3 regions of the Lysinibacillus sp. GW821-FHT14F06 genome follow, and region 2 is predicted to be linked to each of the others. Evidence: riboswitches for the same ligand, from Rfam matches in the RefSeq annotation. Region 2 holds a riboswitch; each other region holds the start of a gene.
The links. A riboswitch is a leader RNA that binds a small molecule or an ion and turns the genes downstream of it on or off. The one in region 2 is predicted to bind cobalamin.

Region 1: it holds a riboswitch for cobalamin, as region 2 does, so the genes downstream of both, cobT (nicotinate-nucleotide--dimethylbenzimidazole phosphoribosyltransferase) here and AC1RNS_RS09280 (ribonucleotide reductase barrel domain-containing protein) in region 2, are expected to answer to the same signal.
Region 3: it holds a riboswitch for cobalamin, as region 2 does, so the genes downstream of both, AC1RNS_RS04970 (hypothetical protein) here and AC1RNS_RS09280 (ribonucleotide reductase barrel domain-containing protein) in region 2, are expected to answer to the same signal.

The regions. Positions count from the first base shown of each region.
Region 1 covers NZ_JBXAPF010000001.1:93,742-101,074, reverse strand. Annotated here, with positions in the region: partial or broken gene AC1RNS_RS00430 (Type 1 glutamine amidotransferase-like domain-containing protein) at 1-68, opposite strand, end outside; gene glnA (type I glutamate--ammonia ligase) at 203-1,537, opposite strand; gene AC1RNS_RS00420 (MerR family transcriptional regulator) at 1,599-1,973, opposite strand; gene AC1RNS_RS00415 (methionine gamma-lyase family protein) at 2,131-3,381, opposite strand; gene AC1RNS_RS00410 (trimeric intracellular cation channel family protein) at 3,652-4,257, shown strand; gene cobT (nicotinate-nucleotide--dimethylbenzimidazole phosphoribosyltransferase) at 4,357-5,418, opposite strand; cobalamin riboswitch at 5,518-5,694, opposite strand; gene AC1RNS_RS00400 (ABC transporter ATP-binding protein) at 5,899-7,333, opposite strand, start outside.
Region 2 covers NZ_JBXAPF010000007.1:197,395-204,727, forward strand. Annotated here, with positions in the region: gene cobS (adenosylcobinamide-GDP ribazoletransferase) at 1-337, shown strand, start outside; gene AC1RNS_RS09260 (histidine phosphatase family protein) at 310-909, shown strand; gene AC1RNS_RS09265 (bifunctional adenosylcobinamide kinase/adenosylcobinamide-phosphate guanylyltransferase) at 858-1,250, shown strand; gene AC1RNS_RS09270 (ECF transporter S component) at 1,271-1,765, shown strand; gene AC1RNS_RS09275 (hypothetical protein) at 1,762-2,445, shown strand; cobalamin riboswitch at 2,556-2,744, shown strand; partial or broken gene AC1RNS_RS09280 (ribonucleotide reductase barrel domain-containing protein) at 2,910-4,211, shown strand; gene AC1RNS_RS09285 (hypothetical protein) at 4,353-5,081, shown strand; partial or broken gene AC1RNS_RS09290 (ribonucleotide reductase barrel domain-containing protein) at 5,304-6,215, shown strand; gene AC1RNS_RS09295 (ribonucleotide-diphosphate reductase subunit beta) at 6,228-7,268, shown strand.
Region 3 covers NZ_JBXAPF010000004.1:8,459-15,791, forward strand. Annotated here, with positions in the region: gene aspA (aspartate ammonia-lyase) at 181-1,602, shown strand; gene AC1RNS_RS04965 (methyl-accepting chemotaxis protein) at 1,749-2,993, shown strand; cobalamin riboswitch at 3,760-3,943, shown strand; gene AC1RNS_RS04970 (hypothetical protein) at 4,189-4,950, shown strand; gene AC1RNS_RS04975 (GTP-binding protein) at 5,237-7,177, opposite strand.

The DNA of each region.
Region 1 (7,333 bases), on a different contig from region 2:
AAATCTAATAATGGATTATCTGGTTCCATTGAAAAACCGCCACCACCAAGTGCAATTATTTGTCTCATCTAAAAAACCACTTCCAGAAAATAACATTAGGTAAAAAGTTATACAAGTATTTAAGTAAACCCTTTTTGAACTAGCCCTGCCCCAATAGTTGCAGAAAAAAAGCGTTGGACCCATACAGATCCAACGCTTTTTATTAGTACATTTTTAAATATTGGTCACGTTCCCATTGATGAACAGTAGTGCGATACATATCAAACTCGATTTCTTTTGCTTCTTTGAAGTTTGCATAGATATGCTCACCTAACGCTTCTTGAGCTACTTTGTCTTTAGCTAGTAATGTTAACGCGTCATCAAGAGCTGGTGGTAAGTTTTCAATTCCATTTGCTTTACGTTCTTCTTCAGACATCACATAAATGTTACGGTTAATTGCAGCTGGTGGAGTTAGGTTTTGACGAATCCCTTCTAGACCCGCTTCTAAAATAACAGCCATTGCTAAATATGGATTAGCGGCTGGGTCCACAGAACGTACCTCTACACGTGTTGACAGACCACGAGCTGATGGAATACGAATTAGTGGTGAACGGTTTTGTGCTGACCATGCAACATAACAAGGTGCTTCGTAACCAGGAACAAGACGTTTATAAGAGTTAACTGTAGGGTTTGTTACAGCTGTGAAGCCTTGAACATGCGCAATAACTCCTGCCATGAATTGCATAGCTGTATCAGAAAGACCTAGTTCAGTCGATTCATCGTAGAATGCATTTTCTTTCCCTTTAAACAACGAAACATTGAAGTGCATCCCAGAGCCAGCTTCACCGTATAATGGTTTTGGCATGAAAGTAGCGTGTAAGCCATGTTTACGAGCAATTGTTTTTACAACTAATTTGAACGTTTGGATATTATCACAAGCTGTAATAGCATCTGCATATTTAAAGTCGATTTCGTGTTGTCCAGGAGCTACCTCATGGTGAGAAGCTTCGATTTCAAAGCCCATCTCTTCTAGCTCTAATACGATATCACGACGGCAATTTTCACCAAGATCAGTTGGCGCTAAATCGAAGTAACCACCGTGGTCATTTACTTCTAGTGTTGGTTCGCCTTTTGCATCTAATTTGAATAGGAAGAACTCTGGTTCAGGCCCTAAGTTGAAGCTTGTGAAGCCCATATCTTCCATTTTCTTTAGGATACGTTTTAGGTTATTACGTGGGTCACCAGCAAACGGTTCGCCTTTAGCAGTGTAGACATCACAAATGAAGCGTGCTACTTTCCCTTTTTCAGAAGTCCAAGGGAATACTACAAACGAATCTAAATCAGGATATAAATACATATCTGATTCTTCGATACGAACGAAACCTTCAATAGATGAACCATCAAACATCATTTTATTTTCTAGCGCTTTGTCTAATTGGCTTACAGGAATCTCAACGTTTTTGATTGTGCCAAGTATATCCGTAAATTGTAAACGAATAAAGCTTACGTTTTTTTCTTCGATTAGACGTTTAATGTCCTCTTTTGTGTATTTACCCACAGTTTTCCACACTCCTATAATTTGTCTAGCTTTTATCTTTACCCTACCCTATTAAAGGCTTTTAATAGAATCGGGATAAATCCCCACGTCGAATGGATGATTTTTGCATGCGTTGTGCTTGACGCATTTCCTCGCGCATAATGCGACGTAATTCTGAGTCACTTAAATCTGGCTCATCTGTCGTTACAGGGTCACTCTTTTTAGCAAATAATTTTTTAATCTTTGCCATATTCATTCCCTGCTCTAAATAATCCTTTATTTCTAGCAATGTATCGACGTCATTTAATGAGAACATTCGACGATTGCCATCTGTTCGGTGCGGCTCAATTAAATGGTGTTCTTCATAATAACGAATTTGGCGTGCCGAAAGCTCGGTCAATTGCATCACGATACTCATGGATAATAACGGCATAGTTCGTCTAATTTCACGACTCATTTAAGTCCCCTCCAATACCCGCTTATCATATAACGAAATTTTTACACTGTCAACAAAGATGTAAGGTTTCCTAACATCGATTTTTAATATTTTTTTCGACTGCTACAAAATTGTAAAAAACTATTCAGAATCATGATTTGAATAGTTTTTTACCTATTTATTTCTGAATTTTTTGAACAGCACTACAAATGGCGAATTTTACATGCTCATATGTGAGGCCGCCTTGAATAAATGCTGTATATGGCGGACGAATAGGACCGTCTGCTGTAAGCTCAATACTCGAACCTTGAATAAAAGTACCTGCTGCCATTATGACATCATCCTCATAGCCTGGCATATAGGCTGGCTCTGGTGCGTAATGGGCATTAATCGGTGAGTTTGCTTGAATTTCACGACAAAAGGCAATCATTTGTTCAGCTGTTTGGAATGAAACAGATTGAATTAAATCTGTTCGTTTCGCATCATAGCTTGGTGTCGTAGACATACCAATTTCTTCTAGCATTGCAGCTGTGAAAATGGCGCCTTTTAATGCTTGTGCTACAACGTGTGGCGCTAAGAAAAAGCCCTGATAAAAATCGCCCAGCGTATTTAATGTTGCACCTGCTTCAGCGCCAATACCAGGTGACGTCATACGAAAGGCACATTTTTCAACTAAATCAGCGCGACCAGCAATATAGCCTCCAATTTTCGCCAATCCTCCCCCTGGGTTTTTAATCAGAGAGCCTGCCATTAAATCTGCCCCTACCTCTGTCGGTTCCTGATCCTCCACAAATTCACCATAGCAATTGTCGACAAAGATAATAGCCTGCGGTGCTAATTCACGGACTTTCACGCACATATCAGCAATTTCTGCAATAGTAAAGGATGGTCGTGTTGCATAGCCCTTTGAACGTTGAATAGCAATCATTTTTGTATTCTCTGTAATAGCAGCCGCTACACCGTCCCAATCAATCTTTTGATTAGCCATTAAATCCACATGATGATAACTGATTTTATAATCCTTTAATGAACCAGTATCCTTGTCACCGCCATCTACTATGGATTGTAATGTATCGTATGGCTGACCTGAAATATACAGCAATTCATCACCTGGTCGCAGCACTCCGAATAGACTAAGCGTAATGGCATGTGTCCCCGAAATAATCTGTGGACGTACGATGGCAGCCTCCGCTCCAAAAACCTCTGCATAAACACGCTCTAAATTGTCACGCCCCTCATCATCATAACCATATCCATTAGAAGGATGTAAATGATAGTCACTAACTTGATGCTTCCTAAAAGCTGCAAGCACCTTTTGTTGATTAAAGAACGCCATATCGTCTACCTTCCTATGAAACGGGTAAACCTTCTCCTCTATTTCGGTAGCTAATGCTAACGTTTCTGTTGTTAAATTCGTTGTAAAAGTCATTCATTCTTCTCCATTCACATTTGTTCAATTGTGGGCACCATACCCACAAATTGAAGTTTTCACTTTACTCCTATCTCATCTTAACAATTTGTAGATGTGTCTGCAAAACTTGCCTATTGTTTCTACTCGTAATATGCGCTAAGCTAATGTGCGGACTTCTTTCATTATTTTCGATATTTCGACTACAAAATTCATAGATTCTGTTACATTTAATAGAATTCTTTAACTTTAATGAGAAAGTACATTATTTTTCAGAAGGGGTGAAAAGGGATGGCTTGGGAGGTTTTTAGTATTATTGGAACAATTGCCTTTGCTATTTCTGGGGCAATTATCGCGATGGAGGAAGAATACGATTTATTCGGTGTTTATATACTCGGTATTGTCACTGCCTTTGGGGGTGGAGCAATTCGTAACTTGCTTATTGGCTTACCTGTTACAACGTTATGGGGACAGGATATGATGTTCCAAATTGCGCTTGCGGCGATTACTATATTTTTTATTTTTCCACATCATCTAATTCAGCATTGGCATCGATGGGGAAACTTCACAGATGCAATTGGCTTATCTGCATTCGCTATTCAGGGCGCACTCTATGCTGTAAAGCTCGACATGCCAATTAGTGCAGTTATTGTAGCTGCTGTCTTAACTGGTTCAGGAGGTGGGATTGTTCGAGATCTATTAGCAAGACGCAAGCCCCTTGTATTACGTGATGAAATTTATGGTGTTTGGGCAGCTCTAGCAGGACTCGTGATTGGTCTAGAAGTATTAACAGGCGACCTCTTTTTATATGGATTATTTGGTATGATTACAGTGCTAAGAATTCTTTCCTATATGAAGAAATGGCGTTTGCCTTTACGAAAGCTGAATCGAGCATAACCATTTTATGAATAGTAACAAGCCCAAATAGTTCCAATATATGGACTTGTTATACTTTTTGGTACTACAAAGAAATGCCTTAAGCGTATATTTTTTCACCTATTCATTCGATTCTACTAGCACTACAGATTCCTCAAGTGTAGCCATGTTTTTCATCATGGAGCATGCTGCATCTAAAATTGGAAAGGCTAAAGCTGCACCAGAGCCCTCTCCTAAACGCATATTCATATGCAGCATTGGTTCTATCCCTAACAACTTGGCTGCTATTTTAGCACCTGGTTCTTCTGAGGCATGTGAAGGAATAATGTAGTCCTTTACTTTTGGCTCAAGCTCAAAGGCAATGAGGGCAGCAATCGTAGAAATAAAGCCATCTATAACAACAGGCTTGCGATTTGCTGCAGCTGCAAGTACAATTCCAGCCATAGCACCTATTTCTAAGCCACCAACTTTTGCAAGAATATCAATAGGATCGTGGCGATTTGGTTTGTTTAATGCAATGGCATTTTGAATAACCTCCACCTTATGCGCAATTCCTCCTGCGCCAACACCTGCGCCCATTCCCGTTACTACATTTGGATGACAGGCTTGAAGCACGGATAGGATAGCCGCACTTGGTGTAGTATTCCCAATACCCATTTCTCCAGTACCAAGAATATCGACTCCGTTACTTATTTCACTCGTTGCAACTGCAATACCTACTTCGATGGATTGAATAGCTTCTTCTCTTGACATAGCTGGACCCTTTGCCATATTGTCTGTTCCATATTTAATTTTCTTTAAAATGACCCCAGCATCAAGTGGTAAATCTTCTTTTACACCAACGTCAACTGTTACGATTTTTGCATTGGTTATGTTGGCGATAGCACAAACACCCGTAAGCCCTTTTGGAAAATTCATTGTTTGTAAAAAGGTTACCTTTTGTGGATTAGAAGTTACATCCTCCTCACAAACACCGTGATCTGCAGCACAGACAATAATTGCTTTGTTATCTATCTTTGGAAACATTTCTCCTGTAATACCAGCTAATTGTACTGCAAGAGATTCTAGTTTTCCCAAACTTCCAGGTGGCTTACTAAGAGCATCTATACGCTCTCTCGCTTTCTTCATCATATGACTGTCTACATGTTGAATACTTTCAATGGTTTGTTGTAATAATTGCATGAATCATTCCCCTTTCTATTTTACATTGAGCTTTAGAGAAAAAATAAAAAGCCTGTAGTTTATTCATCACAAATAAACTACAGACTTTTCCATCGTCTATATAATCGAAGCAATTAGGCAGGTCTCCTGGCTCAATTTCAACATTTCATAGAACCTTCCCAGCACCATGCTAGTGGCATACTCTATGAAACTCCCTTTTACAGTGGTGGGACCGCTAAAGACTTACACTTTATTCCCTATTCTCCCATAATGGGCACCCAATGCTATTATGCAATTTCTTTTAATTTACTGTAAAGTTTTTTGGGTGTCAATATGACAGCATTATCTTTATTACACTTTTGTATCAATTTCGCCTTGGCGTATTTGCGCCTGTAGAGGTGGAAGTCTTCTGTATCTGCCGCTGTCGCTACGCTTACGCGCATAAAACATCTGCCGCTATGCTTTCGATACAAAAACATTTGCTGAATAAAGATAAATAATCTAGAAAGTTGGAAAAAGACCAGATTGAATTTGGTGAATCTGACCATTCTTAACTTCAAATGTTAAATCAGCTGCATTTTTTATCATTGAATCGTGTGTCACCAATACAATGGTTTTTCCCTTTACTTTGTTTAAATATATGAGTAGAGATTCTATAATGCTCTGATTTTCTTTATCTAATGAAGCTGTAATTTCATCAAACAAATATATTTCGGCATCCCTTAAAAGTGATCTCGCTATAGAAAGCCTCTGCTGTTGTCCAGTAGAAAGATCAAGTCCATTATGTCCAATTAATGTATCAAAATTATTCTCCAAAGACGTTATAAAATCATATATATTTACTAGCTTGCATACTTTTATTAAATCTTCATTAGTAGCATCTGGATTTGCTAAAAGTAAATTCTCTTTGATAGTTCCAGTTAGTAAAAAATGATTTTGAGAGACTAGACATATTTTTTTCTTATAGATATGGTGAGGAATATTTTTCACATTATATTGATTTATTAATATTTCCCCTGTGTAACCTACATATAACCCTGAAAGTATGTTTAACAAAGTTGTCTTTCCTGATCCGCTCACACCTTTAAAAAGAACGATTTTTTTTAAAGGTATTGCAATATTAATATTTTTAAAAATTGGTGAAAATTCATTAGAATATTCATAACATACGTTACGTAACACCATCCTACCTTCCTCAAATGAAGGTATCGTCATATGACTAGACATATTGTTTACATCACATTTTGTTTCAGCAGGCACATCTAGTAGATTTTTAACTCTATTTATGGATACTATGGCTTCTTGAAAAAAGGTATTTAGTTGTCCAAATCTTAAAAATGACTGGTTAAAATTATTTGAATAAGAAGTAAAGGCAATTAAAATACCTATAGTCAAATCTTCTTTATAAATAAGATAGACGCCTAAAATAAGAATCAACAAATAGCTTATATAATTTATGAATTCTATTATTGTCCCGGATTTAATATTTAACAACATTTTTTCAAGCGATAGTTTATAGACTAAATCATTTTTTTGAGAATATCTATTTACTCCCTCAGCTTCATTATTTAATAGTTTAAACAATTTAAAAGATGACAGTAACTCTCCTAAGTATGTTAGATAATGATCTAAACTTTGCTTTACACTAATGTCCTTTTCCCGTATTTTTTTGCCATAAAATTTAAAGATAAATAATGTTAATGGACATGTGATAAATAGAATCGAAACTAACAATAAATTGATATTTAGTAAAATTATAAACACAACTAGAATACTAATACAATCGATGAAAATATTTAGTAACTCTGAAAGAACATTTGAAAAAGCTTTTGTATCGTTTTCAATTTTATTCATCATTTCGCCTTTAGGAATTAATTGATAATCATCCATATCCTTAGCCATAATTCGTTTAACCATTTTCAATTTAACATCTATT
Region 2 (7,333 bases):
TGTTCCATTATTAACGAGAGTAGGAATGAGCTTTTATTTTATGTCACTGAAATGTTCAAAAGAAAAAGGGCTTGCCTACTTTTTTAAATCCCATATTAAGCAACATGTACTAGTTGGTTTCATGCTTGTCTCATTAATTGTAGCCTATACAATCATCTTCCTTATTGTAGGCTTTACATTTGTACCAATAGTGCTTCTAGCGGTTTTAGCTATGGCTCTTGTGGTTTTTCGGCAATTTACACTACGCAACTTTGGCGGCGTTTCTGGTGATTTACTTGGCGCTTCCATTGAGGGAATGGAGGTTGTATTGTGGGTAACACTGTTATTGTGCGTTTAATGAGGCATGCACCAACAAAAGAAAATTTGGAAAAGCGTTATCTTGGCTGGACGGACTCATCATTAGCTGATACATCTAGACTACCAATAGTAGATAAAAATGCTATGAAAGTATATGGCAGTGATTTACGACGTTGTAGAGAAACGGCTGCTCATTATTTTCCGAATGCTGCTTACATAGCTGATTGGCGATTTCGAGAGTCCAATTTTGGGGAGTTTGAAGGAAAAACATATGAGGAGTTAAAATCTGATCGTCGGTATTGTGCATGGTTAGATGATCCTGTTTCGTCTCCTCCACCGAATGGGGAAGGCTTTGCTGCATTTTGTCAACGTGTGAAGGATGGTTTTTCTGCACTACCAAAGGATGAAGATGACTATTATGTTGTCGCACATGGTGGCGTTATTCGAGCATTGCTTGTAGAATTTGCCCCAATGGAGCAGTCCTTTTGGTCGTACAATGTACCACATGATAAATTGTTTACCTTAACATTTTCAAGGAAAGCTTGGGAGGAGGGAAATAGATGCATGTCTTTATCGGAGGCGCCTATAATGGAAAAACCGACTATGTTATGACATTGCTTGGAGATCAAGAGGTGGTGTTAGTTGATGGTTATCTGCCTAAATCTATCCCTGTGTGTGATGTATTAGTTATAAAAGGCTTGGAAAAGTGGCTTGTTACACAAAATCTTGAGGAGGATGAGAATCTTGTCAAAACCATGTTAACAAGACTACAGGCTCTAGAAGAAAATAGGACATTGTATATCGTAGTTACTGATATGGGGCGCGGGGTTGTGCCGATGGAAAAGCAGACAAGATTACTACGTGATACTTGTGGGCGCTTGTATCAAGCTTTATTTGCTAAAGCAGAACGTGTCGTGCGCATTTGGTACGGTATCGCAGAGCAAATTAAATAAGACAGAAAAGAGGAAATGGAATGAATCGACAAAGATTGACGAAGTTGACGTTCACTGCTATGGTAGCTGCCATTTGTGCTGTTGGAGCGATGATTAAAATTCCAGCAATTATATCGACTGCTGCGTTGGACTCTGCCCCTGCATTTTTAAGTGTCGTATTTTTATCGCCAGTATTCGCAGGAGTTGCAGGGGGCATTGGGCATTTTATTACAGCCTTAACGACTGGATTCCCATTCGGACCATTACATATAATTATCGCAGCAGAAATGTTTATCGTTGTCTGGATTTTTGGAATGATGCATAAAAAAGGTATGCATTTCTGGAAATGGCCTGTGGCACTTTTTTTTAATGGTGTGGTAGCACCATTACCATTTTACTTTATTATAAGTCCAGCATTCTATTGGGCGTCGCTAACTAGTCTTCCGTTGGCAACTCTTATTAATCTAGTTATTGTTGCAATTGTCATGCCAATACTCTCTAAGGTGTTTCTACGTAAGGACGGGCGAGTACATTGAGAAATGCAGTTAACATAGGTGGGCTTATTGCAACTACAGATAATGCTGCAGCAATTGGTGAAAAGCCACAAGATATTGTGTCCGCTTCAAATAAACTCACGGCTTACTTTACAGCACGTGTTACCTTTTTAGAGCAGCTTACAGCAAATGCTTTACCTAAGCATATTATATTAGCAAATTTTTCTGGAGATACTGCATGGTCTAGTTATGTAGCTGGCATACAGCAGGTTTTTGAGGAGGCTGGTCTAATATGCCCGCAGATAGATGGTAGTACGGAATCCAATATGCCAACTTTACAATCGGCTTTATCAGTTACAATGCTTGGCGAGCCGCAAAAACGTACATCCAATGAACTTGAGCATCTTTGTTGGTATACGTATGGACTGCCACTTGTAGGAAACGAAGTCCTTGCGCAGCCCGAGGATGTTGCACAGCTTCAAGCTATTTATCGTGCATGGAATGAGGATATCGTTCAGCAAGTTTGGCCAGTCGGATCAAAGGGCCTGCAAGCAGAATTTACTCGACTTTTTGGCAGCATACATGTTGAAAGTGACTTAAATATTGAGAAAAGTGCTGGGCCTAGTACAGTGGTATTACTTGGGATACATTCAGAAAAAGAGCAACTGGCACAAAAAATTTTTTCTAGAAATTTTGAAAAACTACGTAAAACTGCATTGTAATTGGGCTTGCTTCGAGAAAAAGTAACGCTTTAAAACTTGCAAGGGGCGAAACACCTATTGCAACACTAAACACAATATGTTAGATTTGTTTAGGAGTTAAAACACAATATATAGTATTTTGGACAAGCGGTACCAATATGGTTTAAAAGGGAATTCGGAGCAAGAGTCATCTTTAGCCGAAGCTGTCCCCGCAACTGTAAGTGCTGACAAATGATCAAGAGGCCACTGTTTTAAAACGGGAAGGTGATTATTTGAAAGAGGCATGAGCCAGGAGACCTGCCGCATTGTTCAAGACAGCAACACATTCTTCGGGGGTTGAGAAGTGGAGGCGAGAGATTTGCACACTTCTTTGTGTGCCTGTCCTTCATTTCCATTTCTGATTTTACAGCGATCATGTAACCGATAAGATGTTGCATGATCGCTTTTTGTGTTGTCTGGAGATAGAAAAGGAGAGAATATGTACAATGACAATTCAAATCGAGCAGCAAATGACTAAGTTAATGAAAAGCTACACGGAAGATGAGCTTGAAAGCTTTGTCAGGTTATCGGATCGTTGGCTGCGAAAAAATGATAATGCCACATTTGAGGCATGGGCAGATGCAATGATTCTTCAAACACTTAGTCTGATTGACGAGGAGGAGCCATACTGGACATTTGTAGCCGCGCACATCTATTTAGAAAAATTATACGATCAATTTGCGATGCGCCGTGGTGTTTCACCAAAGGATGTTTATCAGGTTTTCCCAGCACAATTAGCACGTTATACAGAAGCTGGCTTGTATCATAAAAGCTTAACAACAAAATATAGTGAGCATGAGCTTCAGGAATTAGCAAGCTATTTAGAGCCTAGCCGAGATGAGTTGTTTACGTATATTGGCTTAAAGACATTAATGGATCGCTATGTGGTGCGTGATTATACTAAAACACCAGTAGAGCTTCCACAAGAACGCTGGATGGTCATCGCCATGACATTAATGCAGGATGAAACAGAAAATCGTCTTGAAAAAGTTCGAGAAGCTTACTGGGCGATGAGTAATTTATATATGACAGTGGCAACACCCACATTATCAAACGCAGGGAAGACACATGGTCAGCTGTCGAGTTGTTTTATTGATACAGTGGATGACAGCTTACAAAGTATTTACGATACGAATACAGATGTGGCAACACTTTCTAAATACGGCGGTGGTATCGGTGTATATATGGGCAAAATCCGTAGCCGCGGCTCGTCCATTAAAGGCTTCAAGGGTGCCTCAAGTGGGGTACTACCATGGATTAAGCAATTAAATAACACAGCCGTCTCTGTTGATCAGCTAGGCCAACGTCAAGGGGCCATCGCTGTCTATTTAGATGTTTGGCATAAGGATGTTTTTACATTTTTAGATTTACGTTTAAATAATGGGGATGAGCGTTTACGTGCGCATGATATTTTCACAGGACTGTGCTTACCAGATGTATTTATGGAAGCAGTGGAAGCACGTGAAGATTGGCACTTATTTGACCCACACGAAGTACGTGAGGTGATGGGCTTCTCATTAGAGGATTTCTATGATGAAACGAAAGGCAATGGATCCTTCCGAACGAAATATGCCGAATGTATCGCTAACCCATTATTAAGCCGTGAAGTCGTCCCTGCCATCGATATTATGAAGCGAATTATGCGCTCACAGTTAGAAACAGGCGTACCTTTCATGTTCTATCGAGATGAAGTGAACCGCATGAATCCGAATAAGCATGAAGGAATGATTTATAGTTCAAATTTGTGTTAATTGTAGCACCTTCAATCAGAAATGATTGTCGAAAACTCCGTTAAACGGGGAAAGTCACTCAGTGATAACCCACCGTGCTAAATCTTTTGATTAAATATTTGGAGTTTTATACAACAGAACAAATATTCGTTTTTAGGAGTGGTTGTTATTTCTAAAGAATATGGGTTCATTTATGTAACGACAAATAAAATAAATGGTAAAAAGTATATTGGAAAATGTATATATGGTCGCGTAAATAACTGGGAAAATTATTTAGGATCAGGAGTATATTTGAAAAGAGCCATTAAAAAATATGGTAAAGAAAATTTTGAGAGAAAAATTATTTGTAATGCTTATTCCGAGGAAGAATTAAATGAATTGGAAGAATATTATTTGAATTATTTTGATGTTGTCAACTCTACTGAATATTACAACATTAAGATTACGTCAATTGGTGGAGATATCTTTACTTTTCATCCAAATAAAGAGGCAATTAGGAAACAGAGAGTTAAGCAAATGACTGGTGAAGGCAATCATCAATTTGGAAAACCTAAAACGAATAAAATGATTGAATCAGTGAAAAAAGCCAACTCAAAACATATCATCATTGATGATGTTCATTATGAATCTGTGACATCTGCTTCAGATCAATTAAAAATAGGAATTAGTACAATCAATTACAGACTAAATTCAGATAATTTTCCAGCGTATAAACGAGTAATGCCGAAAAAGGAACTTAAAATTAATGGCTACCCTTGCAAAGTGGGAAATCAAGTATTTGATTCCATAACAGAAGCTGCTAAGCATTATGGTATTTCAACACATGCAATGAGATACAGAATGAATTCTCAAAATTTCCCTGACCATATTTTACTAAATCAAAAGTAAAAGCCTAACGACTATCGAAAGCATAGCTCATTGAAAAATATGAGTGAAGAAGCGAGTAGAGTACCCCTCAAGCGAGGCCCACTAAAGGGATAATTCATAAAGGGAAAAGCGGAGCATCCTACAGGTAGAGCTGAGGATGATGATATAGTCTCCTCTGCATAGTGATATGCAGCAGTTCTTAAAGGAACGGATTAGGTTTAGCGAACCTAGTTGAAGAAAAGGACCGAAATATTCCAAAATATGTCACCCACTGAATTTGAATCCATCACACTAGAAGATGATGTCATCGTGACTCGTCGCAAGCCTGGAGATTTTGTGGTTTGTAACTTGTCCTCTATTAATCTAGGAAAAGCTGTACCTGCCAATGTATTAGAACGTTTAATTCCAATTCAAGTACGTATGTTAGATAACGTTATTGCCTTAAATACTATTCCTGTGAAGCAAGCAGAACGCACAAACTTACGCTATCGTGGTATTGGGCTTGGCACATTTGGCTGGCACCATCTATTAGCGCTGAAGGAAATACAGTGGGAATCTGAAGAAGCGGTAGAATTTGCGGACAAGCTATATGAAGAAATTGCCTACTTAACGATTCGTGCTTCTACCGCATTAGCAAGTGAAAAAGGCGCATATCCTTTATTTGAAGGTTCTGATTGGCAAACTGGTGCCTACTTTGAAAAGCGTGACTATAACAGTGACAAGTGGAATGCTTTACGTGAGGCTGTGGCGAAAGAAGGTATGCGCAATGGCTATGTTATGGCGGTTGCTCCAAATTCATCAACATCAATTTTAGCGGGCAGTACAGCAACGATTGATCCGATTTTCCAAAAGAGCTATTCAGAAGAGAAAAAGGATTACAAAATTCCAGTCACAGTGCCTGATTTATCACCAGTAACAACTTGGTACTATAAATCTGCCTATTTCATCGATCAAAATTGGACAATTAAGCAAAATGCAGCACGTGCACGCCATATCGACCAAGGCATTTCACTTAATTTATATGTACAAAATACGATTAAGGCGAAGGATTTGCTTGCACTGCATATGAATGCTTGGGCCAGTGGTGTGAAAACGACCTATTATGTACGCTCAACATCTGTAGAATTATTAGAATGTGAGTCTTGTGCAAGCTAGGAGGATAAAATAATGACAACAATTACGAAACGACAAATTATGGATAAAGAGGCACCGAACCGTTCCACAGGGATAGTAAACGGCCGTTCCTCCAATATTTTAAATTGGGATGATGTGCGCTTTAGCTGGGCCTATCCGAAATATAAAAAAATGCTAGGCAACTTCTGGACACCCTTTGAAATTAATATGAGCAATGATGTCAAGCATTTTCCAGAGCTTACAAAAGATGAGCAAGAATCATTTTTGAAAATTATTGGACTATTAGCCCTTTTAGATAGTGTTCAAACTGATTTTGCAGGCAAAGTTGCCGACTATTTAACGGATTCAAGCTTAAATGCCCTGATGATTATTTTGGCACAGCAGGAGGTTATTCATAACCATTCCTATTCATATGTACTATCCAGTCTAGTCAACAAAGACGAGCAGGATCGAACATTTGATTTTTGGCGAACAGAACCCGTTCTTGAACGCCGTAATGATTTTGTCATTAAGGGCTACCGTGCTTTTTCAGAAGAACCAACAGTTGAAAATATGTTAGAAGCGATTGTCTATGATGTTATTTTAGAAGGACTATTTTTCTATTCGGGCTTTGCATTCTTCTATCATTTAGCACGTAATCAAAAAATGGTTGCAACGTCCACGATGATTAATTATATTAATCGTGACGAGCAACTCCATGTCGATTTATTTGTGAAAATTTATCAGGAGCTATTAGAGGAATATCCAGAATACGATACACCTGAGCGCAATGCTCGTGTACAGGATATCTTCCGAGAAGCAGTTCAGCTTGAAATTGATTGGGCCAATGAGGTCATTGGTGATAAAATTGAGGGCCTTGATGTGGAGGATGTTCACGATTATGTGCATTTCTATGCCAATGTACGCTGTAATCAGCTCGGTGTTGATCGTCCGTTTGAGGGCTATCGTAAGAACCCATTAAAATGGATTAAGGCGTATGAAGATGTGGATTTAGGCAAAACGGATTTCTTTGAGCAACGATCCCGTCAATATGTAAAAGTTAATGTAGAAGATAATGGCTTTGATGATTTATAAAATGAAACCACGTGAGCAATAGCTTGCGTGGCTTTTTTAGGTAGAGATTAGGTTGATATTGACGT
Region 3 (7,333 bases), on a different contig from region 2:
CTTTACTACACTCACATCATAATACGGAATAATGGACCGAGCGCGTATAGAATGCGCTCGGTTTTTAGCGAATAATTTACTTTTTTAAAGGATTTTTTTATTTTACAGAAAAATGACTGTTTACAATCCGCCATTAATTAGCTACTATCAAGTGTGAGTATTGCATAAAAGGAGACGACAATGATGTCAACACAACGTATAGAAAAAGATTTTTTAGGTGAACGTGTATTACCAGCAAATGCTTATTATGGGATTCAAACGCTACGTGCGACTGAAAACTTTCCTATTACAGGCTACACAATTCACTCTGCATTAATTAAAGCAATGGGGATTGTCAAAAAAGCAGCAGCATTGGGCAATATGGAAGTACACCTATTATCAAAAGAAATTGGTGAGGCAATTGTCGAAGCAGCACAAGAAGTGATTGATGGAAAATGGGATGCAGAATTTATAGTAGACCCAATTCAGGGCGGTGCAGGTACATCGATCAACATGAATGCCAATGAAGTAATTGCAAACCGTGCCCTAGAAATTTTAGGGAAAGAAAAAGGGGACTATCAATCAATCAGTCCAAATAGCCATGTGAATATGTCCCAATCAACAAATGATGCTTTCCCAACAGCTATTCATATCGCTGTTTTAAATTTAATAGATGAATTACTGCTAACAATGGATAATATGCAAGCGGTATTCCACCAAAAAGCAGAGCAATTTGCACATGTGATTAAAATGGGACGTACTCATTTACAAGACGCAGTACCTATTCGATTAGGACAAGAATTTGAAGCTTATTGCCGCGTTATCAACCGTGATATTGTACGCATCCATCAAACTCGCCCGAATCTATATGATGTGAATATGGGGGCAACAGCAGTAGGTACAGGTTTAAATGCGTTCCCTGATTATATTAAGTCTGTCGATGAGCATCTTGCTGAAATTTCAGGATTACCGTTAAAAGGTGCTACTCATTTAGTAGACGCTACACAAAATACGGATGCTTATACAGAAGTGTCTGGTGCATTAAAAATCTGTATGATCAACATGTCTAAAATTGCGAATGACCTTCGCTTAATGGCTTCTGGTCCACGTGCCGGCTTAGGAGAGATTATCTTACCAGCTCGCCAACCAGGATCTTCAATTATGCCAGGTAAGGTAAATCCAGTAATGCCAGAAGTTTTAAATCAAGTTGCCTTCCAAGTAATCGGTAATGATCATACAATTTCTCTAGCATCTGAAGCAGGGCAATTAGAATTAAACGTGATGGAGCCTGTGTTAGTATTTAACTTAATTCAATCTATCAGCATAATGAATAATGTATTCCGTGCATTTACTGAAAACTGCTTAAAAGATATTGAAGCAAATGAAGAGCGTATGAAAGAATATGTGGAGAAAAGTGTTGGTGTCCTAACGGCTGTAAATCCACATATTGGCTATGAAGTGGCTGCTCGTCTAGCGCGTGAAGCAATTCTTTCTGGTCGTTCGATTCGTGAACTTTGTTTAGAAGAAGGCGTACTAACAACTGAACAATTGGATTTAATTTTAGATCCATATGAAATGACACATCCTGGTATTGCAGGGTCAAGTATTATGAAATTGAAATAATAGACTATAGAGAGCACTTTGCCTAGCGTAAAGTGCTTTTTTATATGACTTGTTTCTTACAATAGTGGGGCTTTTTTCTGTGAATCGAAGGAAAATTCAACTATAATAACTACATTGGAATATTATTATAGTTGGGGGAATTTAGTATGAGTTTAGGAAAAAGAAGTATAATTGGTTTTTCTGCTTTAAATGTTCTTATGATTATTATATTAGTCATAGACCTAGCAAATCTTACATCATTGGATTGGTTATCCACAATATTAACAATACTAGGAATTGCAATGACACTTTCCTATATTGTCTATGTACAGTATAAAATTATTAAGCCCATCAACCAATTAGCAGCATCTGCTCAGGCAATTGCTGAGGGAAATTTGCATACTGCTCCTATTGAAGTGAATTCCAATGATGAAATTTCAGCGTTAACAAAAGCATTCATAGAGATGAAAGAACAATTACAAATTATCACTCAAAAAATTGCCCATAGCTCTTCAGACTTATCTACGAGTATAGAGGAGCTATCTGCCAGTACAAATGGAATTACGATGGCTGTTGATGAAGTTGATTCTCAAATGGAAAAAACATCAGATGGACTTAAGCATGCAGCTCAATCAGCCAATGAAAGTGCAGTGGCTATGCAAGAAACAGCAGATGGCATTGAACGGATTACTGTAGCAACGCAAGATGTTTTTGACCATGCAAAGGAAGCAAATGATGTTGCAGGTAACGGTGCAGAAATTTTACATGTGGCTAAAAATCAAATGCAATTTATCTCGAACTCAACTGAAAAAACAAGTCAGTTAATGCAGCAGTTAACAAATAAAATGATGGATATCAAAACAATGATTGATATGATAACAACCATTACAGATCAAACGAATTTACTAGCATTAAATGCAGCAATTGAAGCAGCACGGGCTGGGGAACATGGTCAAGGCTTTGCGGTCGTAGCAGAGGAAGTTCGTAAATTAGCAGAGCAATCCAAACATTCAGCACATCAGATTGTTGAGCTAGTAGTTGGAATTGAAAATGATACAGCACAGGTAGCGTCATCGGTTGAAGAGGATTTAAAAAATGTTCAGCAGGGTGTCTATGTTATTGATGAAGCAACAAAGTCATTTGGTACGATATCTCAACATGTAAGTAAAATGACGAGTCAGCTGGAGGATATTTCTGCTACGGCTGAGGAGCTTTCAGGTAGTGCTGTTGAGGTGACAAAATCTGTTATGACAATTGCTTCTGGTATGGATAGGTTATCACAATATACAGAAGTTGTTCTACAATCAGTAGATGAGCAAAGCGCCTCCATGCAAGCGGTCAATACAGTATCACAAGATTTATGTGTACAAGCAGAAAATTTACAGCAGCTTACACAGCGATTTAAGGCTTAATTATGTAATAGAAGATTCTACTATAAATATAACTTATGGAGTTTACAACATTTGTACAATGTTGAAATAAATGGCCCATTGCCTGTGACACTTTCAAGATTATAAAAAGCCCGCGCTTAAGCGAGGCTTTTTTGTTATGCAAAAGAAGAAGGGGTGCGAAATGGACAGATTACCATGAGAAGGGTCAAAGGCTTGCTGGGTACATGTATGAATTGAAGAATAGCAAGGAAGTTTATATCAATACCTATAGCTATTTGAATTAAAGAATCATCAAAGATATTCAGGTACATGTATTTTGTATGAGCTCAATAAAGAATGATGTGCTACCCATTCGACAAGACCTGAAAATGGTGGGGTGTTTGATTATTGATGGCTTGTAAGTTATAGATATTCAATATTATGAAAAGCTAAAAGGTATTTAATGTATCTCTATTTTGAGCTTATTATTATATCCATGCAAATGCAAAATGGAGGGATGAAATGAAAGTTCTTTTGTAAAACATGCAAATATTTTTGAGGGGCTTCAAAATCATGATACGGAACCAACTGAAAAGCAGTTAATAGGATAAAATGGCTTGTTGAAAATATATGTCATACAATTTCAAACAATAATCGTAACAATCATTTTTCCAATTATTTAATGAAGAAAGTATTTTTTTTAGGAATATACTATATATTGTGGTAATTGACTTTAGAAAAATACTACTTTACAATTAATACTAGTAAGCTATAAGGAATGTGAAGTAAACACGATTCCTTAACAACTGAATAGCGTGTAATAATAGGTGTAAATTGCGTGCAATTTACTGAAAAGGGAAGTCGGTGCAAATCCGACACTGTCCCGCAACTGTAAATGTGAGCGACTTTTCGTATACCACTGTTTAACGACGGGAAGGGGAAAAGTAGCGATGATCATGAGTCAGGATACCTGCCTATTATGAGTACACACCATAACCCTACGAGGAATAGGAGGTGGCATGTTGACAAAACAGAATGCTCTGTTTGTCACAGTACGTCAGACGCCCAAATTAAATAAAGGTATGTGGATAAATTCCCATACATTTAGGTTTGGGTATTGTTTGACTTTTTGTGATGAACGAAAACAATAAATCGAAGGGTTTCCTCTAAATGAAGGAAATCCTTTTTTTACTGATGACTTCCGTTTTGAAAATATGTACGAAAAGAGGATGCACTTATGACGAATATTCATGTATGGTCAGCACAGGAAACGCACTTTGAGGATATGAAAATTTGTAAGCAGCCACGCACTGAAGTTGCCAAGCAAGCAAAAACAAGAATGGCTGTGGAATCACTTGTTGATCAAATACTTGCAACCAGCCTTATTAGTAATCAGCGACTATTTGATCAAATTTTATATAACAAGGACATTATTTGGATTCAAAATGAGGAATTTAATGGACATCTTTTCGCAAGGGCAGAGATAACAGAGAACCTGAAAACAAAAACAAATAGCTTTATGATGTATATGCCAACAAATCCAATTGTGTATGAGGTTGATGGCGAACTTTATCATTTAATTACACGCATCGATTCAACCCGTGCCAAACCAAATCTAGAACGACTTTTTGTAGAGCCTAAGCCTGTATTAAGTGCTGCTCGTGTCAATGATTTATTGTGCTCGATTGTGATGCGTTTTTATGAAACTTATTTGGAAGATTTATCACGAATCACACAGGATAGCAAACTTATTAGTTTTGTAGAACGCGAATATAAGCATTTTTTACTAGCCGTAAAGGAACTAAATGATTATCATTTAAACTGGCATCCACGCGGCAATGGTCATGAGCTATTGCTGCAATTAATTGATAATTTGCAACTTTTGAAAAGTAGACCAGGCAAAGTGTTAACAGACTTTTCTAATTCACATAGCTATGCTGTTGTAGAACCTTCTTATCGTCTTTTCAAAGACACAAGGCAAAATGTACGAGCATTATAGGAAAAAGCAACTGTTCAGATTCAAAAGGAAACGGCTCTGGTACAAGTGAATATCGCTCCGGTCAGCTCAAAAATAGCTCGGGTACAAGGGAGAACCGCTCCAATCAGCCCTAGAACAGCTTAGGTTCAAGAGCAAATCGCTCTGGTCAACCCAAGAACTGCTCAGGTCCAAGAGAATACAACCCAAATTAGTCAATATCTTCTCAATAGCAAAACCAATTAATACAATCTTAGTACAGAAACAGGACATGGAAGTAATTTCCCATGCCCTGTTTCTATTTTCTGAATTATTTTATACAATGCATTGCTGCTTGTGCCTCATGCCATGGAACGGAATAGCCTTTCCCCTTTGCACAAAAAATACTGGCAGATGTATATTCAGGATCGGCATTCTTATCATAGCCGACTTGCATAATAATTTCTTCCGTATTATGACACACATCATAGCCATCAAATTGCAGAGAAAGGACACCCTTACCATTAGTGTAGGCCGCAAAGGTTGTACTATAGCTCATAAATGTCGCGACAGGGGCACGGCCCGTAATCACGACATCATCTTCGGAAATAATTGGCGGGTCAAATGTACCGAATGCTTGCTGAATATCAGTCATCATGCGGCCGATAAAATCGGTAGATGCTTTTAACTTAAAGCGGTAATACGGCTCTAAAAGGACATTCTCCGCTTGCTCAAGCCCTTGCCTCAATGCCCGGAATGTGGCCTCGCGAAAATCGCCGCCCTCGGTATGCTTAATATGAGCACGGCCCGTTACAAGCGTAAAGCAAATATCAGTCACGGGAAAGCCTGTTAGTAATCCATGATGTTCTCGCTCGAATAAATGCTTTTCAATCAGTCGTTGATGCCCAACGGATAAATCGTCCGTATGACATGCATTGACAAATGTAATACCAGTACCGCGTGCACTTGGCTCCATTAATAAATGTACTTCCGCATAGTGCTTTAAAGGCTCGAAATGACCATATCCTGTAACAGTTGATGAAATTGTTTCCATATATAATATCTGTGGTTCCCCGAATGAAATGGCTAATGAAAAACGCTTGTTTAGCACATCGATAAGTACCTCAAGCTGGATAACACCCATAATATGTACTTGAATCTCTTGAAATTTTTCATGCCAAATCACACGTAATGACGGCTCTTCCGCTTCAAGTATACGAAAGATTTTTAAGACTTCCTTTATATGCTGTTCACCCTCGTATTGTACTTTGGCCTGCAGGGTTGGCACTAACTCATAGGGCTGTGGGTTACTGGAGCTTCCAAGGATTGCACCAATATTTGCTAAACTAAGCCCTTTTACAGCAAAAATTTCACCAGCTGTAACTTCTTGTACGGCTTCAAAACGATGTCCGTTATACAATCGTATCTCCGTCACTTTTTCGGTTACGTCTCCAAATGAAAATTCATCTCGAATATGTAAGGTTCCCTGTAATGCTTTGATAAAAGTTAAGCGTTGATGGCCATCATGTCGAATTTTAAAGACTTCACCTTGAAATGGTGCTGCAGCATCGAAATGTGTTTCAGTAAGCAGTGGGAGCTGTGCTAGGAATTCCTGTATCCCCATATCTTTTAATGCAGAGCCAGTAAAGCATAAAAAGGCTTTCTCCTGTTTAATCAACGCTTGGAGGTGGGCAAGACAGTGAGTGTTATCTAATGTTTCATTAAGAAAAGCATCCAAAAGATTGTCATCACGTTCAGCTAGCCATTCCATTATATTAGAAGGCATATAATCCGAATGGAACATTTCATTTACTAGTAGTACATCCTCAGAGTAATCTTTTTGAAGCTGTGCCATAACATGATCCACCGCTGCACCTTCACGATCAATTTTATTGATAAAAAAGAAGGTTGGAATGTGATACTGACGTAATAAGTGCCAGACTGTTTCAGTATGCCCCTGTAGCCCCTCAACTGCGCTAATCACAATGATGGCATAATCCATAACACGGATCGCACGCTCCATTTCAGGAGAGAAGTCGACGTGTCCAGGTGTGTCGATTAATGTATATGTATCGTTGCCAATTGTCAATCGGCCTTGCTCTGCAAAAATAGTGATGCCACGTTGACGCTCCAGCTCATGATTATCCAGAAAAGTATCTTGATGATCCACTCGCCCACGAGCCTGAATACTTTTTGTATGAAATAATAATTGCTCTGAGAATGTTGTTTTTCCTGCATCCACATGAGCAAGGACTCCAATAGTTTTGTGCATAAATAATCCTCGTTTCTATAAATCCGTCTACTTCATTGTAACAGAATTTTGTTGAATTCAAGAAATACGAATATGTCATAATAGTACTCCAAATCAAATGATTATGAAAAATAATTAATGTAAAATAGTTCTCGATTTTGTAAGAATAGTGCTATA